3 regions of the Peribacillus sp. NJ4 genome follow, and region 1 is predicted to be linked to each of the others. Evidence: riboswitches for the same ligand, from Rfam matches in the RefSeq annotation. Region 1 holds a riboswitch; each other region holds the start of a gene.
What was found. Region 1 has a riboswitch for S-adenosylmethionine ahead of mtnW (2,3-diketo-5-methylthiopentyl-1-phosphate enolase). Riboswitches for the same ligand answer to the same signal wherever they lie in the genome.

Region 1 (5,942 bases):
GCATACTCCGTCAATAAACATACAGCATCCGTGTTCAGCGCCTGTATTGAATAAATCAGCTGTGCGGCCTCCATCTCACTAACTAGATCAGCTTTATTCAATAATATGAAATCCGCATGGTGGATTTGCTCAGCAAGCAACTGTCGAAGCTGCGGCGACAGTTCCTCCCGGTCGCGCCACCTTAATAAATCGACGACCGTTATAATCCCTTTATACTCCAGCCTTTTGGCGAAAAGCGGTGACATGATGCCATCCAATACTTCAACTGGATGCGCTGCTCCCGTTGTTTCAATATAAACGGCATCCAGGTCGTTTTCAGTTAGCAATTCATGAAGCTGAACCTCCAGCTTATCCTGAATTGTGCAGCAGATGCACCCGTCAAACAACTCCTTCAGTGGCACTTCATCACCGATCAGGCCGCTGTCCACCGATACACTGCCGAGTTCATTTAGAAGCACGGCCACTTTTCTACCCGCTTCACTTTCCTGTTTTAAGATATTTCGAAGAAGAGTCGTTTTCCCGCTGCCGAGAAAGCCGCCCAATATGTACACTTCGGTTGTTTTCATTCGTATCTGCTCCTATGATCCGGTTAAATTCGATTCCGTTAAATTTTATCATACTTATCTTCCTAAAGCACTTGCCTGAACCACATAAAAAAACCAGCCTGTAAGCTGGTTTTTCAACAATGATTCATGCTTGAACTTCGTCCTTTTCGTAAATCGGCACCCATCCTGCCGCTGTAACGAAAATACGGACAGCGACCGTTTTTCTATCTTCTGCCAGCGTGAAATAATGTCGTGTGGATTCTGGTACACTAATTAGATCTCCTGGATTAAGCCGTACATCAAACCACTTTTTATCGCCGCCTTCAATGGCAAAAATACTCGTTCCGCCTGCTATGAAACGCACTTCATCATCCTCATGGTGGTGTTCCTGCTTAAAGTTTTCAAGCATTTGATCCAAGTTTGGATTTGCATCGGATAATGTGATGATATCGTGCGCTTTATAGCCTCTTCTTTCGGAAATTTCCGCTATCTCCGATTTGAATGTTAAAAGGATTTCCTCCTTGTCAGCATCTGTCAGATCGTATTTTTCCACAAGATGGGCCGGTAATTTCGAAATGTCCCATTGCTCATAAATAACCCCTTGTGTTTCTAAAAAACCTTTTACCTTTTCCCCATTTTCAATAACCTCGTTTGTTTCATGGAATCTGATCGTCGCCATCATTCATTCCTCCTCTATGGATTGTTATCTTATGGAACCTGCAAATGCCTTTTGTTGATTAAGCAACAGTTGATATTGAAATAAAAATTCGCAAGCTTCAAGTATTCTTTTAGCTTCGAATCCGCTTTTACCCCAAACCGTAATACCATGATTGCGGATCAGCACAGCGCCAGAGTCTTCTTCGACATGTGGTTTGAACTTATCGGATAACAGCGGAATGTCAGCGTGATTATAGATGATAGGAATCCTTAGCTCTGAATCTTCATCCCACCGTCCGGTCGCTTTAATGATTTCATGATTACGAAAAGTAACTTGACCTTCATCTCCGTACAATTCGGATATCACATTATTTTCAACTGTATGGACATGGAGTACACAGTTCGCATTGGTTTTCCCGTAAATAACGGTATGAAGCAATGTTTCGGCCGATGGTCTTAACTCCGTTTCTTCAACTGGTTTTCCTTTTAAATCAACCAGTAAAAAGTCCGAATCCGATTGCTTCCTTTTATCCTTACCGCTTGCCGTAATATAAAAGAAAGGACTTTCGGGCTTACGGATGGACAAATTCCCGCTAGTACCCATAAACCAATCCCTTTCGGCCAGTTCTGCTTTAATATCCGCTAACTCCAGCCATTCTTCTGTATGAGTGTTCACGCATTTACCAACTCCCGCTGCTTTAAAATGTCAATTACATCATAAAACGTTTCAAATCCTTGATGAGGAATCCCTTCCCTATCGCATTTCTCAAGCAGTATGTCACGAGCTATGACAAAATCGGCCTGTTTTGCCGCTTCAAAATCCGTTACTGAATCTCCAATAACGAGTTTAAAATCATCCGCACTCGCAATTTCCCTCATAATTGATGGCTTACAGCAACCACAATCATTTTTACATTGGTCATCACAGGCATGTGGCCACTCAATATAAATTTTTTCCTTATTGAAAAATGCATGGTTGCAATACACGGACTCTGATGGCAAGATATCATTTAAAAGAGGTGCTATGAAAAAATCCATGCCTCCGCTTACAATATATAAAGGGATGTTGGCTTGTTTCGTATACTCAACGAATTCATAAAACCCTGGACGAATGCCGGCCGACTCACATACATATTGAATGATGTCATCTTTCAAGCCACTATCAAGCAGGGAAAACATATCCCCTACGCCAGAAGATATACTGATTTTTTGCTGAAGGACATCGTCTTTCAACTCTTCCCATTCCGGAGGAGCAAATTTTTTCATGATGGAAATGATATTATCTGTGTTGGTGATCGTTCCGTCGAAATCACAAAAGATGATCGGTTTCATTTTTTCTTACAAGCCTCCCCATAAATCAAGAGCTTTTTTTAGCGTTTCTTCCTCAGCAGCCGCTTCAGACAAGTCCTTACCTGCCAGAACAGCTTCCACAGCAGAACGGAAAGCCTTGGCCCCGCCCTCTGCACCGTCAGGGTGTCCGTGAATTCCGCCTCCGGCATTAATCACACTATCCAGCCCAAAGTCCTTGATTAAGTCGGGAACCATGCCCGGATGAATGCCAGCAGAAGGAACAGGGAAGGCTTTTTTCCACGAAGGTTCATCTTTTGTAAGAGCTTCAGCAATCGCCAATGTCTCCTTTTTTTCAAGGGCGACATTTCCATAAGGGGATGGGAATAAGGATAAATCCGCACCTGATAACCTTACTAATTTACCAAGCAATAATGGATAGCCGATCCCATAAAATGATGAAGATGCCAATGCCCCGCTAAATGCGGGGTGCGCCATGATCGGTAGCCTGATTCGATCATGCTCACTCAAGGCCTGCAATACATCCAAACCATATGTATGAACGTTGAACAATAAAGCATCCGCCCCTGCTTCAGCAGCTTGCTCCGCCTTATCCAATAATTCAAATGTTTTCCCTGATAGATTGACAGCGTATAAAGTTCGGTGGCCAGTGGTTTCATAGACTTCATTCAATATTCGTTTTCCAGTTTTTATTCTATCGAAAAATGGAGTCTGTTCCTGGTCGAAGAGAATTTCATCATCTTTAACTAGGTCGACACCTCCTAATGCTTGTCGCTTCAGTTGCTCATTATGGAAGGTTAGGTCCCTTCCTAATACACCTTTAAAGATGCTCATCACCAGGGGCCGGTTATATACGTCAATCTTTTCCCTTATGCCTGCAATGCCAAATTGCGGCCCTGGGAAAGCTTTTTGAATCTCACCGACAAAATCCAAGTCGATAAGTTTTATTTCTCCGTCCAATGAAAGTTTGCCGAAGACCGTCGTGAGGATTGCAGGTAAATCATTGGAGAAATTCCCTGCCGGATAGGCAATTTTAATTAGTGAACGGTACACTTTACGATTAAAATATCTGTTTGCCTTCTCTTCTTCAGATAGGGGTGTCACCGATACGACACGACCCTTATGTTTTTCCAGTTGCTTCTGGACCAAATGGGGCAGGTCCGTCCATGTTCCCACAGTCAATCCTAAGGCAATGCTTTCTGCTTTTTTCTCATGATTTCCATTAAAGTCATGAATTAAATAAGTAGCGACTATCTCGCTCATTTGATCACTCCTATATCACGTTAGTAAACTCTCGAAGTCATTAACCTGAAATGGTCTCAAAATGGCAAAAGCCCCTTCATAAAGAAGAGGCTTTAAAAAGCCATCTTCTTATCTCCCAGCCATTGGCTGCAAGAATTAGCACCGTGCCTTGTGGATTTCAAGAAAATCCGGCGAAGAATTCCGCCCCATTTTACAATGGAATTACGGTCGGTTGCTGGGCTTCATAGGGCTAGTCCCTCCACCTGCTCAAAATAAGAAAACGCTGATATATAGTTACATTCAAGTATCGAAAGATTAAGAATTTATTTTGTATTCTGACACGTAATCCATACTTTGTCAATAATTTCTTGTCTATTTAACCGTGGATAAATTGAATCCTCCGTTAAAATAATTTTAATGTACGTATCCGTTCCACAGCCTCTTCAAGCCGTTCTTCCGAAGTCAGAAGCCCTACCCTGACGTAACCTTCGCCAAATTCACCGAATCCATTCCCTGCGGCAACAGCTACGTGGGCATGCGTTAATAGATAGTCTGCAAAACTCTCGGACGTAAAACCTTTTGGTACCTTGAGCCAGGCAAAGAATGATGCCTCGGGAGCTTTGACATCCCATCCGATTGCACTCAATCCCTCAATGAAAACATTCCTGCGTCCCTCATACATCTTCACTAACTCATCTACACAGCTCTGCGAGTCCAGCAATGCGCTTGCCGCTGCTTCCTGTATCGCTGGAAAGAGACTAACATAAAGATGGTCTTGCAATAGTTCAAGAGCTTCTATGACACTTTTATTCCCCACTGCAAAACCGACTCTCCACCCTGCCATATTGTATGTTTTCGATAGTGTGTAAATTTCTATCCCTACATCCTTCGCTCCCTCTGCCTGGAGAAAGCTTATCGGTTTTTTTCCGTCGAATCCTATTGCCCCATAAGCGAAATCGTGGACCACGCAAATCGAATGCTCTTTTGCAAAGGAGACGGTTTCATCAAAGAAACTTTCAGTTGCAGAAGCACCGGTGGGATTATTCGGATAGTTCAAGAACATCATTTTGGCTTTATCAAGCACTTCTTTATGTATGTCATTGTATTTCGGAAGAAAATCATTTTCTTCTGTCAAGGGCATCAGTTCGGTCTTTGCCTGGGCTAAAACGACACCGGAAAGATAATCCGGATAGCCGGGATCTGGAACAAGGATTGTATCACCTGGATTCAATAAACATTGCGGCAGTTCGACAAGACCTGCCTTTCCCCCGAAGAGAATCGCCACTTCACTATTCGGATCCAGCTTGACACCATATTCACGTTCATAAAAGACGGCAGCAGCATCTTTTAAATATTGATGTCCCCGAAACGGCGAATATTTATGATTAATCGTTTTTTCAGCGGCAACCTGTAAACTTTTCACGATATGTTCAGGCGTCGGTTGATCAGGATTTCCCTGGCCTAAATTAATGACATCATGACCCTGCGCCGTAATCGCATTGACTTTTGCGACTAGAGAGGCAAAAAACTGCTTGGGCAGTTTTTGAAGTTGTCTGGATTTTTCGAATTGCAACATTTATACACCTTCTCTGAAATTTCTTGAAATTCTAGTCACAAATGATATATGTTTATCATAGTCTTGTAAAGCATTTTTTACAGGTGGGTTTTAAACGATGAAGTGGAAAATTGCCTGCATTCAATTGGATATTGCCTTCGGGCAACCAGATATCAATTTTCAGGTTGCAGAATAATGGATGGAAATAGCAGCAATGTCCAAACCCGATATCGTTATTTTACCAGAGCTTTGGTCAACAGGATACGACTTGACCAGGTTAAATGAGATTGCTGATGAAGAAGCAGAAAAAACGATTGAATGTTTAAAAGATCAGGTAAAGAAACACCAGTTTCACATAATTGGGGGTTCCGTTGCCAAAAAGCAAGCAAGGGCATCTATAACACCATGATCATCATCAATAAGGATGAAAATCTCATAAAAGAATATGATAAGCTTCACTTATTTCAGTTAATGGATGAACATCATTTCCTGCAGCCAGGTGAAAAAGATGGTTTATTTACTCTTGATGAAAAAATATGTGCTGGATTCATTTGTTATGACATCCGTTTTCCTGAATGGCAGCGAGCCCATACCGTTCAAGGCGCCGAAGTTCTATTCGTAATGGCAGAATGGCC
Region 2 (5,942 bases), 1.7 Mb from region 1:
TTTTCGACAAAAAAGAAATCTAACAAGTTGTACATTGGTATTATAAATAGCTAAGTGTATTTGCATACGGTATATTAAAATAATACATAAAAACATTAACTTCGGAAAGGAAATGATTGAAAATGATTATTTATCCGTTTAAAGGCAAAGAACCTGAAATCGCTGAAAGCGCATATATTGCTGAAAATGCTGTCGTCACAGGTGATGTGAAAATTGGTGACGAATCATCAATTTGGTTCAATTCCGTCATTCGCGGTGATGTATCCCCAACCATCATAGGGAAAAAAGTCAGTATACAGGATAATAGCGTCCTGCACCAAAGCCCAAATAATCCATTGATCATCGAGGATGAAGTGACCATCGGACATCAGGTCATTTTACATAGCTGCAAAATCCGTAAAGGAGCTTTGATCGGCATGGGATCGATTGTGCTTGATGCAGCGGAAATCGGCGAAGGGGCTTTTATCGGTGCCGGCAGTCTCGTTCCCCAAGGTAAAGTCATTCCACCGAACATGTTGGCATTCGGACGCCCAGCTAAAGTCATTCGCGAAATCAACGAAGAAGATCGCCAGGATATGGAACGAATCGTACGCGAATATGCCGAAAAAGGACAATACTATAAAACGGCAGAACGAATAAAATAAACTAACGAGTAAATGCTCCTAACTCACGAGTAAATGCTCCAATTTCACGAGTATTTGCTCCTAACTCGCGAGTAAATGCTCCAATTTCACGAGTAAATGCTCCTAACTCACGAGTAAATGCTCCAATTTCACGAGTATTTGCTCCTAACTCGCGAGTAAATGCTCCAATTTCACGAGTATTTGCTCCTAACTCACGAGTAAATGCTCCTAACTCGCGAGTAAATGCTCCAATTTCACGAGTATTTGCTCCTAACTCGCGAGTAAATGCTCCAATTTCACGAGTATTTGCTCCTAATTCGCGAGTAAGTGCTCCAATTTACGAGTATACGACCCTGACTCACAAGTATATGCTCAATTCACGAGTAAACTCCTAACTCACGAGTATTTGCTCCTAATTCGCGAGTAAATGCTCCAGTTTCACGAGTATTTGCTCCTAACTCGCGAGTAAATGCTCATTTCACGAGTATACGACCCTAACTCACGAGTAAATGCTCCTAACTCACGAGTAAATGCTCCAGTTTCACGAGTATTTGCTCCTAACTCACGAGTAAATGCTCCAATTTCACGAGTAAACTCCTAACTCTAGAGTAACTATCGATTTCTTGAATTATTCCCCCTGAAGGCAAAATTAATCCATAAAAAAAGGTGCCCCGCTTTTGCGGGACACCTTTTCTTCTATGGATTATGCTTGTGCTTTTAATGTTTCTGCTTTATCCGTGCGTTCCCATGGAAGATCGACATCTGTACGGCCAAAATGTCCGTATGCAGCTGTTTGTTTGTAGATTGGGCGACGAAGATCAAGCATTTTGATGATACCAGCTGGACGAAGGTCGAAGTTTGCACGAACTAGGTCAACTAGGACTTCTTCGCTAACTGTACCAGTTCCGAATGTATCAATCGAGATCGATACAGGCTCTGCCACACCAATTGCGTATGCCAATTGAACTTCCGCTTTGTCAGCAAGGCCAGCGGCAACGATGTTTTTCGCAACGTAACGCGCTGCATATGCCGCAGAACGGTCAACTTTAGTAGCATCCTTACCAGAGAATGCACCACCGCCGTGACGAGCGTATCCGCCGTACGTATCAACGATGATTTTACGTCCAGTAAGACCAGCATCCCCTTGAGGTCCGCCAATTACGAAACGGCCGGTCGGGTTGATGAAGTACTTAGTTTGAGCATCGATCAATTCAGCTGGAACAACTGCTTTAATCACATGTTCTTTTATATCGGCTTGAATTTGTTCAAGCGTAATTTCTGCATCATGCTGTGTAGAGATAACGATCGTATCTACACGTACAGGACGGTTATTCTCATCATACTCCACAGTTACCTGTGTTTTACCATCAGGGCGTAAGTAAGCAAGAGTTTCATCTTTACGAACTTTAGCCAAGCGGAAAGAAAGTTTATGTGCCAATGAAATCGGAAGCGGCATAAGCTCTTCTGTTTCATTACAAGCAAATCCGAACATAAGACCTTGGTCCCCTGCACCGATTGCATCGATTTCTTCCTCTGACATGTTTCCTTCACGAGCTTCCAATGCTTTATCGACGCCAGCTGCGATATCGGCAGACTGCTCATCAATGGAACTCAATACAGCACAAGTTTCAGCATCGAAACCGTATTTCGCACGTGTGTAACCAATTCCTGCAATGGTATCACGAACGATACGCGGAATATCCACGTAAGCGGATGTTGTAATTTCACCAGCAACAAGCACAAGACCTGTTGTTACACTTGTTTCACACGCAACACGTGCATTTGCATCCTTAGCAAGGATAGCATCTAAAATGGAATCTGAAATCTGATCACAAATTTTGTCCGGATGGCCCTCTGTAACAGATTCAGAAGTAAATAGACGTTTCTTTGACATCATATTTCCTCCTTGGAAGTTAGTATGTTGTAGGCATAAGCCTGATTTTTACGGAACTCGTTTCCCTCATTAGTTTCAACTATAGACACAGAATTACTTATAAAAACACAAAAACCTTCCCTGGCAAATGAGGAAAGGTTTAAAATTCTGTCTTCTATCCTTTCACTCTTATCGTTCAAGGGTTTTTTACCTTGCTCAGGTTAGCACCATCACCACTATTCCTTGAAGAACATCGCTTTATTTTCGGCGATCGATCTTGGAGTCAAGTTCAATATGGCAGGTTGCTGGGTTTCAAAGGGCCTGTCCCTCCACCAACTCGGGATAAGAGAATCCGTACAATTTAAGATAATATCGTATCAGGTTGGAACTTGTCAATGTTTTTATAAAAAGAACATATCCCCCCACTTGAAAAAACGGGTTGTTTCAGCGTCTTCAAAGGGTTTCCAAGGCCGACTGCGAATAGAAATGTTGAAAATTGCCATTAATAATAGAAAATAAAGCATACTAACAGGAACGGCCAATTAGAAATATGTTGCTTAATTACTTCCTATTTAAAATAAAATTTTCACTCCATGTAAGTATATGCAATAGTAATGACTCGGTTCCTGCGCCTTAATAATGAAAAATGATTAACGCAACCAGTTGAAAATAATCACAAATTAAAAGAAATAGTATAGACTATTTAAATGAATGTGTTATACTAATTGTAATATAAAAACTTAAACAAAGGAAGGTATCTCATATATGAATTCTGTAGATGTTTCTAATGAGTTACACCAGTTATTAACAGGAAACAATGTTCAAACTCAACTTTCAGTTCCTCAATTGGTCGAAAAAGTATTAAGCAGAAATGAAGGCGTACTAACATCAACTGGCGCAGTAAAAGCTGAAACCGGCAAATATACTGGTCGTTCACCTAAAGATAAATATATCGTGGAAGAAGCATCCGTTAAGGATAAAGTCGATTGGGGTTCAGTGAACCAGCCAATTTCTGAAGATGTGTTCAATAAACTATATAATAAAGTAGTTGACTACCTAAAAGCAAAAGAAGAGATTTTCGTTTTCAAAGGTTTCGCTGGTGCAGACGAATCATCACGTCTTCCAATCCGAGTTGTTAACGAATATGCTTGGCATAATCTTTTTGCCCATACTTTGTTCATCCGTCCGAACGAAGAGGAATTAAGAGGTCACGAAGCTGAATTCACAATTCTTTCGGCACCTAATTTCAAAGCAGACCCAGAAGTGGACGGGACTTCATCTGAAACTTTCATCATCGTTTCATTTGAACGCCGTACCATCCTGATCGGCGGAACGGAATATGCAGGAGAAATGAAAAAATCGATCTTCTCGATCATGAACTACTTACTTCCAGAGGCTGGAATCCTTCCAATGCATTGCTCTGCTAACGTAGGACGTGAAGGGGACGTCGCTTTATTCTTCGGACTGTCTGGAACAGGTAAAACAACTTTATCCGCAGACACTAGCCGTAAACTGATTGGCGATGACGAGCACGGCTGGTCTTCTAACGGTGTATTCAACATCGAAGGTGGCTGCTATGCGAAAACTATCAACCTTTCACGTGAAAAAGAACCACAAATTTTCGATGCGATCCGCTTCGGTGCCGTATTGGAAAATGTAGTTGTGGACCCGGATACACGTGAAGCGGACTATGATGACAGTTCATTGACTGAAAACACCCGTGCTGCATACCAAATGCAAGCGATAGATAACATCGTGAACCCAAGTATTGCAGGACACCCAAATACAATCATTTTCTTAACAGCTGATGCTTCAGGCGTTCTGCCACCAATCAGCAAACTTTCCAAAGAACAGGCAATGTTCCATTTCCTAAGTGGTTACACTAGTAAATTGGCTGGTACTGAAAGAGGGGTAACTTCTCCGGAAGCTACATTCTCCACTTGCTTCGGTTCACCGTTCTTACCGCTTCCCGCTCAACGCTATGCTGAGATGCTTGGTGATAAAATTGACGAGCACAATGCAAAAGTATACCTTGTCAACACTGGGTGGACTGGCGGAGCATACGGAACCGGAAGCCGTATGAAACTTGCTTACACTCGTGCGATGGTACAAGCGGCACTTGAAGGTGAATTAGCGAACATCGAAACGATCAAGGATGAAATCTTCGGTTTGGATATCCCGCTTCATGTTCCTGGAGTTCCTGACGAAGTGCTTCAACCAATCAAGACTTGGGCAGATCCTGCAGCTTATAAACAAGCAGCAACAGCTCTTGCAGCTCAATTCCGTGAAAACTTCAAGAAATTCGGTAGCGTTCCAAGTGAAATCGAAGAACTTGGCGGACCGACAGCTTAATAAATTGTACACAAAAGGACCAAGCTCTTGCTTGGTCCTTTCTTCATTGGTTTTCCGCTCCCCCCGTGCCAGTTGCAGAGCTTGACTTTCAACCACAAAAAGGGCACTGTCCATAGTCAGCGCCCCCCTTTATCCTTATTCCATTATCGATGTTTGTCCAAGTTTTTAGATGATCGCTTTATTCCTGGCTTTTTTCATGGACATCGTTTTGTATTGATATATATTGCCCAGGTTGGCCACCGGGACATCGGTTTCATTTGCATCAATGCAATTCCGTGTATCCAAAATCAATTTATTGGCCATAAGATCCGATAGCTTATCATAATCCATCCGTTTAAATTCATCATGGTCGGTCAGGACAAGTATCAAGTCGGCACCTTTTACAGCATCTTCCACTGAAACGATTGGCATCTTCCCAGATTGAACATGCGGATCATGCAAGGCTACATCCACATTTTCCATTCCCATCAAGATATTGACGACATCAATGGCGGGACTTTCACGAATATCATCTACATTTCCTTTGTATGAAAGTCCGAAAACCGCTACCTTTGGATGACGGATTCCCTCGAGCATCATTCTTACGCAATTGACAATGTAATAAGGCATCGATACGTTTGTATCACGTGCCAATTTAATGATTCTCGCATACTCTGGTGCCTTTGCTACGACGAAATACGGATCGACTGCTAAACAATGTCCCCCGACTCCAGGGCCTGGTTGGTGAATAGTGACACGTGGGTGCTTGTTTGCCATCCCTATGACATCCAAGACATTGATGTCCAGCTGGAAGCAGACTTTCGCCAGCTCGTTTGCAAGGGCGATATTGACATCCCGGAAAGTATTTTCCATCAGCTTGGACATTTCTGCCGTTTTCGCATCCGTCTGAATGATTTCACCTTGAACGAAGGTTTCATAAACTAAGCTCCCTTTATAAGAACATGTTTCCGTGATCCCTCCGACGATACGATTATTATGAACTAACTCTTCAAGAATCCTTCCAGGTAAAACACGTTCCGGGCAATGAACGAGGAAGATGTCTTTACCGATCGTGAGGCCAGTCATTTCTATCATCGGTTTGATATGATCATCCA
Region 3 (5,942 bases), 2.5 Mb from region 1:
ATGGGATGAGCTTTCCGTCTATTACAGGGATGCATATGCAGGTCTATTAGAAGGAACGCACCTAATCAAAGATTTAAGCCCCGTCGTGCCAAGGTTGCTGGAAAACTGGCTGAAAATCGCAGATGGGGAGCTTTCGCTGTTTGCAGCGGCATCCGCGTTGTCCTGGAATGAAATCTTCCCGGATACGATTAATGCGCTTGTCATTCAGGATGCAGAAAGCCTGTTGGCAAAATCGCCTAAATTGGGAGGCGGACTGGAAGCGGGAGAGAAACTGTTCAATTCTATTATCCAATGGGCTGAAGAGAATGATTTAAGGGTGGGCAATAAGCTTAAATGGATGGTCGAAGGGCTTAAGGATACTAATAATTTCAATCTTCTTCTTGTGGGAAGTACAGGAAATGGCAAGACATCCTTCATTCAGTCAATTGTTGGCGAGAGCATTGCTGCCGAAGATCATTCATCCCTAGTCAGTGTCAAAGACGGGGATGATTTGGAAATCCTAGAGATTACAGATACAGATAGCAAAGTGGTCATGGAGCTGGCTGAATTGGATGAAACACGCCGTCAGCGCGGGACTATTGTCGATGTGACGATTATCAGTGACTACCTTAGAAATAATGGTCTGCGATTATTGGATACACCGGGGTTCAATGGGGAGAAAAGCGTGGAATCCGATTTCCAAGGCTATTTACATGGCAGTGATGGCCTGATGTTCGTTCTTGATGCCAGGGCGCCTTTCACCGGCAGTGAACGGGATCTATTATTGGAAATTCAAATGATGGCTCCGAAACTGCCTATCCATTTCTTATTGAATAAAATGGATACGATATATAGTGATCAAGTCGCAGTCCGGATGGAAGACGAAACATGGGATAAAGTGAATGCATATTTCCCGAATGCAAAAGTATTCGCTTTCTCCAAACTTTATGACAGCAAGCAGCAGTTGAAGGACCTTTCAGCATTCCTTCAATCGAATTATCAAGATGATAATTGGAAAGAAAGAAGATCTGAAAAAATCCTAGCGTTCATTCGTAAAACTTTATCTTATCTGTTAGAAAAGCGGGCAGCCAATGAACGGAAATGCGAGCATTCCATCTCTTGGAATGAACAGATGGAGGTCAAACTGAATGGTGCGGTCAATCAACTGGCGGATTTGGAAAAAGAAAAAAGTGAAAATATCATAAGGTCTTATCGTTCGCTTAAGGATGAAGTGAAAAGTCAGCTTTCTTCTAAAATTCCTGAATTGCTGAGGGATTGCTCTAAATCGTTAACGGAAAGCAGTGATTTCAGTCAGGTCCATGTACAGTTAAACCAGGAAATGAATGAGCGGATTCAAGCGTTCATTTCTGACAAGATCATGCCTCAATATTACCGTTCTCTTCAGGATTGGATTGCCAGTTCCCAAATGGAGTTCTCACAAAGCCAGCAGTTTATGGATGAAATGAGTGCCGGTTTCAATGAATTATACAAAGAAGAACGGATCACGCTGGCAGGCGACTTTAGGGTATTGGATGACTGGCGCCGTGATGCCGACCGGATGACAAGCAGTATCCGCATCGAAAACGTTAATATCCTTTTGCGCAGAACTCCATCGCAATTGCTGCTTAAAGGAGCAGGGAAGCTGTTTGGGGCGATACCGCAAAATAAAGCCAATATGTATAATCGTTATAAGAAATACCTGGAAAGTGAAGATTACCTGGATGTTGCCGAAATGATCACGGAACGTTTCCTTACCCAATTTGGATTGTTTGAAAAATCTTTGGATCGGGACATCTCACTTTTCTATCGCAGTTCCTTTGCCTTACTTCAAAAAACGATAGAGCAAACGCAGACAGAAATCAAAGACTACCAGGCTGCATTGGAGCATATGAAAGAAAATCCGGAAGTTTACCGTGACCCGATCACTTTGTTCGAAGTGAAATTACGTCAGTTGGAGAGACTTGAAAAAATCGAGAAAAAGCGTCTAGCCCAGCTGCAAAGAAAATGAAAAATAACGGGGAACATTTTAAATATTCGAAAAACTATTGACTTTACGACTATATCCCTATAAAGTGATAATTACGAAAAACGTAACACAATATATTCTCTTATCAAGAGTGGCGGAGGGACTGGCCCTAAGATGCCCAGCAACCGTTCCATTAGGAATTGGTGCTAAATCCTGCAAAACAGAAATGTTTTGACAGATAAGAGAGGGATAAGTCTGCAAAACAGCTGATTAAACCTCTCTATATTAATAGAGAGGTTTTTATTTTGGGATTTACACCAACTTAACTGATAAGACTAATAAGAAAATATGGAGGGGAACAAGATGAGAAGGTCTATTAAAGGGATATTCATTTCAGCCATGGCTTCGGCTTTGCTTTTAACGGGTTGCTCTACTGGGCAGAGTTCCACAGAATCGAAGAAAGAAGAAAAAGTATCATTTGAAAATGTCCCGGAAAGATTTGCTAATGGGGAAGGAGCCAAAATCAAAGTGATCCGTAAAATTGGCGGTGATGATCATACGGCCCAATACTTAGCAGGAGCGAAGGAAGAAGGAGAAGCACTGGGGTTTCAAGTGGATACATATACAGCCAATGGTGATACGGCTAAATTTCATGATGCGATCGCACAGGCTTTGCAGGAAGATTATGACGGCTATATCATCTCCCATGGTGATGATGCAGCAACAGTGAATGACGTTCAAAAGTTGGTTGATGCAGGCAAAAGCGTTGTTACATTCGATTCAATAAGCGATCTAACTAAAATAGAAGGCGTAACATTAACATCACAGGATGATGAAGCGTTGGCAACACTGGCTCTTGATAAACTGATAGAAGAACAGAAAGGTGAAGCGGCAATTGCGTATCTTTGGGTGGATGGTTTCCCTCCAATGGTGAGAAGAAATGCAGTTTATCAGGAAAAATTAAAAGAAAACCCTGGAATTAAAGAAGTCGAAAGATTCGGAGTGGCGTCTGCAGATACTTCGGTTCAAACACAAAATGCTGTAGCCGCAATGCTGAATAAATACCCTAAAGGTAAATTGGATGCCATTTTCGCAACATGGGATGCCTTCGCTATCGGTGCCGCCCGGGCAATTAAAGAAGCGGGACGCGATGAAGTGAAGATATACGGAATTGATGTGTCGAATGCAGACCTTCAGGAAATTCAATCAGCTGGCAGCTCATGGTCCTACACGGCAGCAGTCGATCCCAAGTTGATCGGTGCAGTGAATATGAGGATATTGGCGAAAAAATTAGCGGGAGAAGAAACGCCGCAAACCTATGACTTAGAGGCTTCACTTATTTCACAAAAGGAAATCCAGGCTTCAAAAGAAGCGGTAAATATGGCAAATCTGTCTGGTATTGTCGAAGGATGGGGTGTATCAGCGGAATTTGAAGAAGATTGGATGAAAGTTTTGAAAGATCATTACAAAAAGTAAAAGGGGACACTCTCTTTCCAGTGAAGGGAGTGTCTGTTCAATAAGGGGGAATGGACATGGGCACGCAACTAGAAATGAAGAAAATCTCGATTGAATTTCCGGGGGTGAAGGCGCTTAGTGAAGTTGATTTTTCTGTACAATCAGGGAAAGCCCACGCATTGGTCGGTGCTAATGGAGCAGGGAAATCGACGTTAATGAAAGTTTTATCGGGAGCCCATGTTCATTATTCAGGTGACATAGTCATTGATGGGGTGAAGCAGGATATCCGCTCACCAAAAGAGGCGCAGGAACAAGGCATTCAAATTGTTTATCAGGAAGTGGATACGGCCCTCATCCCTTATTTAACCGTTGGGGAAAATGTGATGTTGAATGATATGGTCCAAAACATGGGAAAAAAACAGATGGTCCAATGGAAAGAGCTGCACAATAAAGCTTCTTGTATTCTTGAAGATATGAAAATTCGTGTCCCTTCGAAAAAGCTGGTAAGAGACCTTACCTTGGCTGAAAAACAGATGGTCCTGATAGCAAGAGCCGTTTCGACAGAATGCAAATTCCTAATTCTCGACGAACCAACTGCTCCGTTAAGTCATACGGAGACGACAGAGCTTTTTCGAATTGTAAATGAATTGAAGCAAAAAGGCGTGGGAATCATTTTCATTTCACATCGTCTGCCCGAGATTTTTGAAATATGTGAGGAAATTACGGTCATGAGGAATGGGGAGCGTGTCACTTGTCGAAAAATGGAAGACATCACCCGTAACGAAGTGGTAGAGAATATGCTCGGGAAAACCATGGAGGAACAGTTCCCTGAAGTGAATTCTTCGATTGGCGACGTTATTCTTGAAGTGAAGGGATTGTCAGATGCAGAGAAAGTTAAAAATGTTAGTCTCCATATTAAAGCAGGAGAGATAATCGGCTTGGCAGGGTTGGTCGGGGCTGGGAAAACGGAGCTGTGTAAAACCCTTTTCGGTCATACTTCGATCACAGCGGGTGAGGTCATCCTGAATGGCCGAAAGCTTTCTTTGAAATCACCGCACCATGCAGTAAAAAGCGGCATGGCACTTGTACCTGAGGAACGCAGGAAAGAAGGGATCCTTGTTCAGGAATCGGTCGCGGCGAACTTGACTGCAGCCAGTATCGGCAAATTCTGCAGAACATTCGGTTTCGTGGATCGTAAGGCGGAAAAGGAAAAGGCGAAAGAAATGATCGCCAGTATCGGAATTAAAACTCCTTCCGGGGAAGTGAAGGTCGAAAACCTTTCAGGCGGTAACCAGCAAAAGGTTGCCATTGGAAAATGGCTTATTGCCGATGCGGATGTATACATATTCGATGAACCGACGAAAGGGGTCGATGTTGGAGCCAAGAAGGATATTTTCGAATTGATTGCAAAGCTTGCGAGGAATGGAAAAGCGATCATTTATGCCTCATCCGAGCTTTCCGAAATCATTGGCATTACCAACCGGACATATGTGTTATATGACGGGAGCACTGTCATCGAATTCGAAACGAACAAAACGAATGAAGAAGAACTACTATTCTATTCAACAGGAGGAAAATAGGATGAGCGTACCCATTCCTGTTACACAGACAGCGAAAGCAAAGAAAAAGGTGGAACTATTCGACTTTTTCTATAAATACGGCACAATATTGACGATTATCATTCTGATTGGAATTTTTGCCGTGTCCAATCCATCTTTCATTCAAACTACTAATCTGATCAACATCCTGCGTTCCATTTCAATCGTGACCATCATTGCGATCGGCATTACGATATCCCTTACGGTGGATGGCTTCGACCTTTCCGTCGGTTCCGTCGCATCATTGGCCAATGCCATCGTCATATCAATGTTTGTCTGGTTTTCGCAGGATACATTTATCGCCATATTAGCTGCGATCGGTGCCTCACTTGTCGTAGGGGCTTTAAATTCGTTCATGATCGTTAAATTGAGAATTCCCGACATGCTGATGACATTGGCCACCATGTTCATTATCCAGGGAATTGCCCTTACCTATACAAAAGGGGCCACGGTTTCGCAAAATATGGTCATGCCCGATGGGACCTTCGCAACAGGTCTTATCAGCCCGCTTTTCGCCAAAATTGGCCAGGTACCATGGATAATCCTGATCATGGCAACCATTGTGATAGCGACCCATATCTTTTTGACTTATACGAAGCATGGTCGTTATATGTACATTATTGGCGGAAATAAGGAAGCGGCAAGACTTTCCGGGATATCGGTTAATAAATACAAAGTTCTTGCCTATCTGCTTTCGGCTCTATTAGCTGCAATTGGGGGGATTGTCCTTGCTTCAAGGGTCATGACATCGGAAATCAATTCAGGGTCCCCTTATTTAATGGATGCCGTTGCAGCAGCCTTCATTGGTTCCTCCGTTTTAGGAGCGGGAAAACCGAATGCCTTTGGAACCTTCGTCGGTGCAGTCCTGATCGGAATCCTTCAAAATGGGCTGATCATGATGTCAGTTCCGTATTATGCGATGGATATCGTCAAAGGAACAGTGC

Region 2: another riboswitch for S-adenosylmethionine. It lies ahead of metK (methionine adenosyltransferase); the one in region 1 lies ahead of mtnW (2,3-diketo-5-methylthiopentyl-1-phosphate enolase).
Region 3: another riboswitch for S-adenosylmethionine. It lies ahead of QUF94_RS24575 (sugar ABC transporter substrate-binding protein); the one in region 1 lies ahead of mtnW (2,3-diketo-5-methylthiopentyl-1-phosphate enolase).

Annotation. Positions count from the first base shown of each region.
Region 1 is NZ_JAUCFQ010000001.1:2,390,639-2,396,580, reverse strand. It holds gene QUF94_RS12060 (CobW family GTP-binding protein) at 1-566, opposite strand, end outside; gene QUF94_RS12055 (cupin domain-containing protein) at 691-1,224, opposite strand; gene QUF94_RS12050 (methylthioribulose 1-phosphate dehydratase) at 1,249-1,878, opposite strand; gene QUF94_RS12045 (2-hydroxy-3-keto-5-methylthiopentenyl-1-phosphate phosphatase) at 1,875-2,534, opposite strand; gene mtnW (2,3-diketo-5-methylthiopentyl-1-phosphate enolase) at 2,541-3,773, opposite strand; SAM riboswitch class I at 3,879-4,031, opposite strand; gene QUF94_RS12035 (pyridoxal phosphate-dependent aminotransferase) at 4,156-5,328, opposite strand; partial or broken gene QUF94_RS12030 (carbon-nitrogen family hydrolase) at 5,507-5,942, shown strand, end outside.
Region 2 is NZ_JAUCFQ010000001.1:740,057-745,998, reverse strand. It holds gene QUF94_RS03820 (gamma carbonic anhydrase) at 126-644, shown strand; gene metK (methionine adenosyltransferase) at 1,327-2,520, opposite strand; SAM riboswitch class I at 2,683-2,845, opposite strand; gene pckA (phosphoenolpyruvate carboxykinase (ATP)) at 3,262-4,848, shown strand; gene QUF94_RS03805 (nucleotide sugar dehydrogenase) at 5,014-5,942, opposite strand, start outside.
Region 3 is NZ_JAUCFQ010000001.1:4,915,628-4,921,569, reverse strand. It holds gene QUF94_RS24580 (GTPase domain-containing protein) at 1-1,987, shown strand, start outside; SAM riboswitch class I at 2,085-2,190, shown strand; gene QUF94_RS24575 (sugar ABC transporter substrate-binding protein) at 2,309-3,421, shown strand; gene QUF94_RS24570 (sugar ABC transporter ATP-binding protein) at 3,478-4,980, shown strand; gene QUF94_RS24565 (ABC transporter permease) at 4,982-5,942, shown strand, end outside.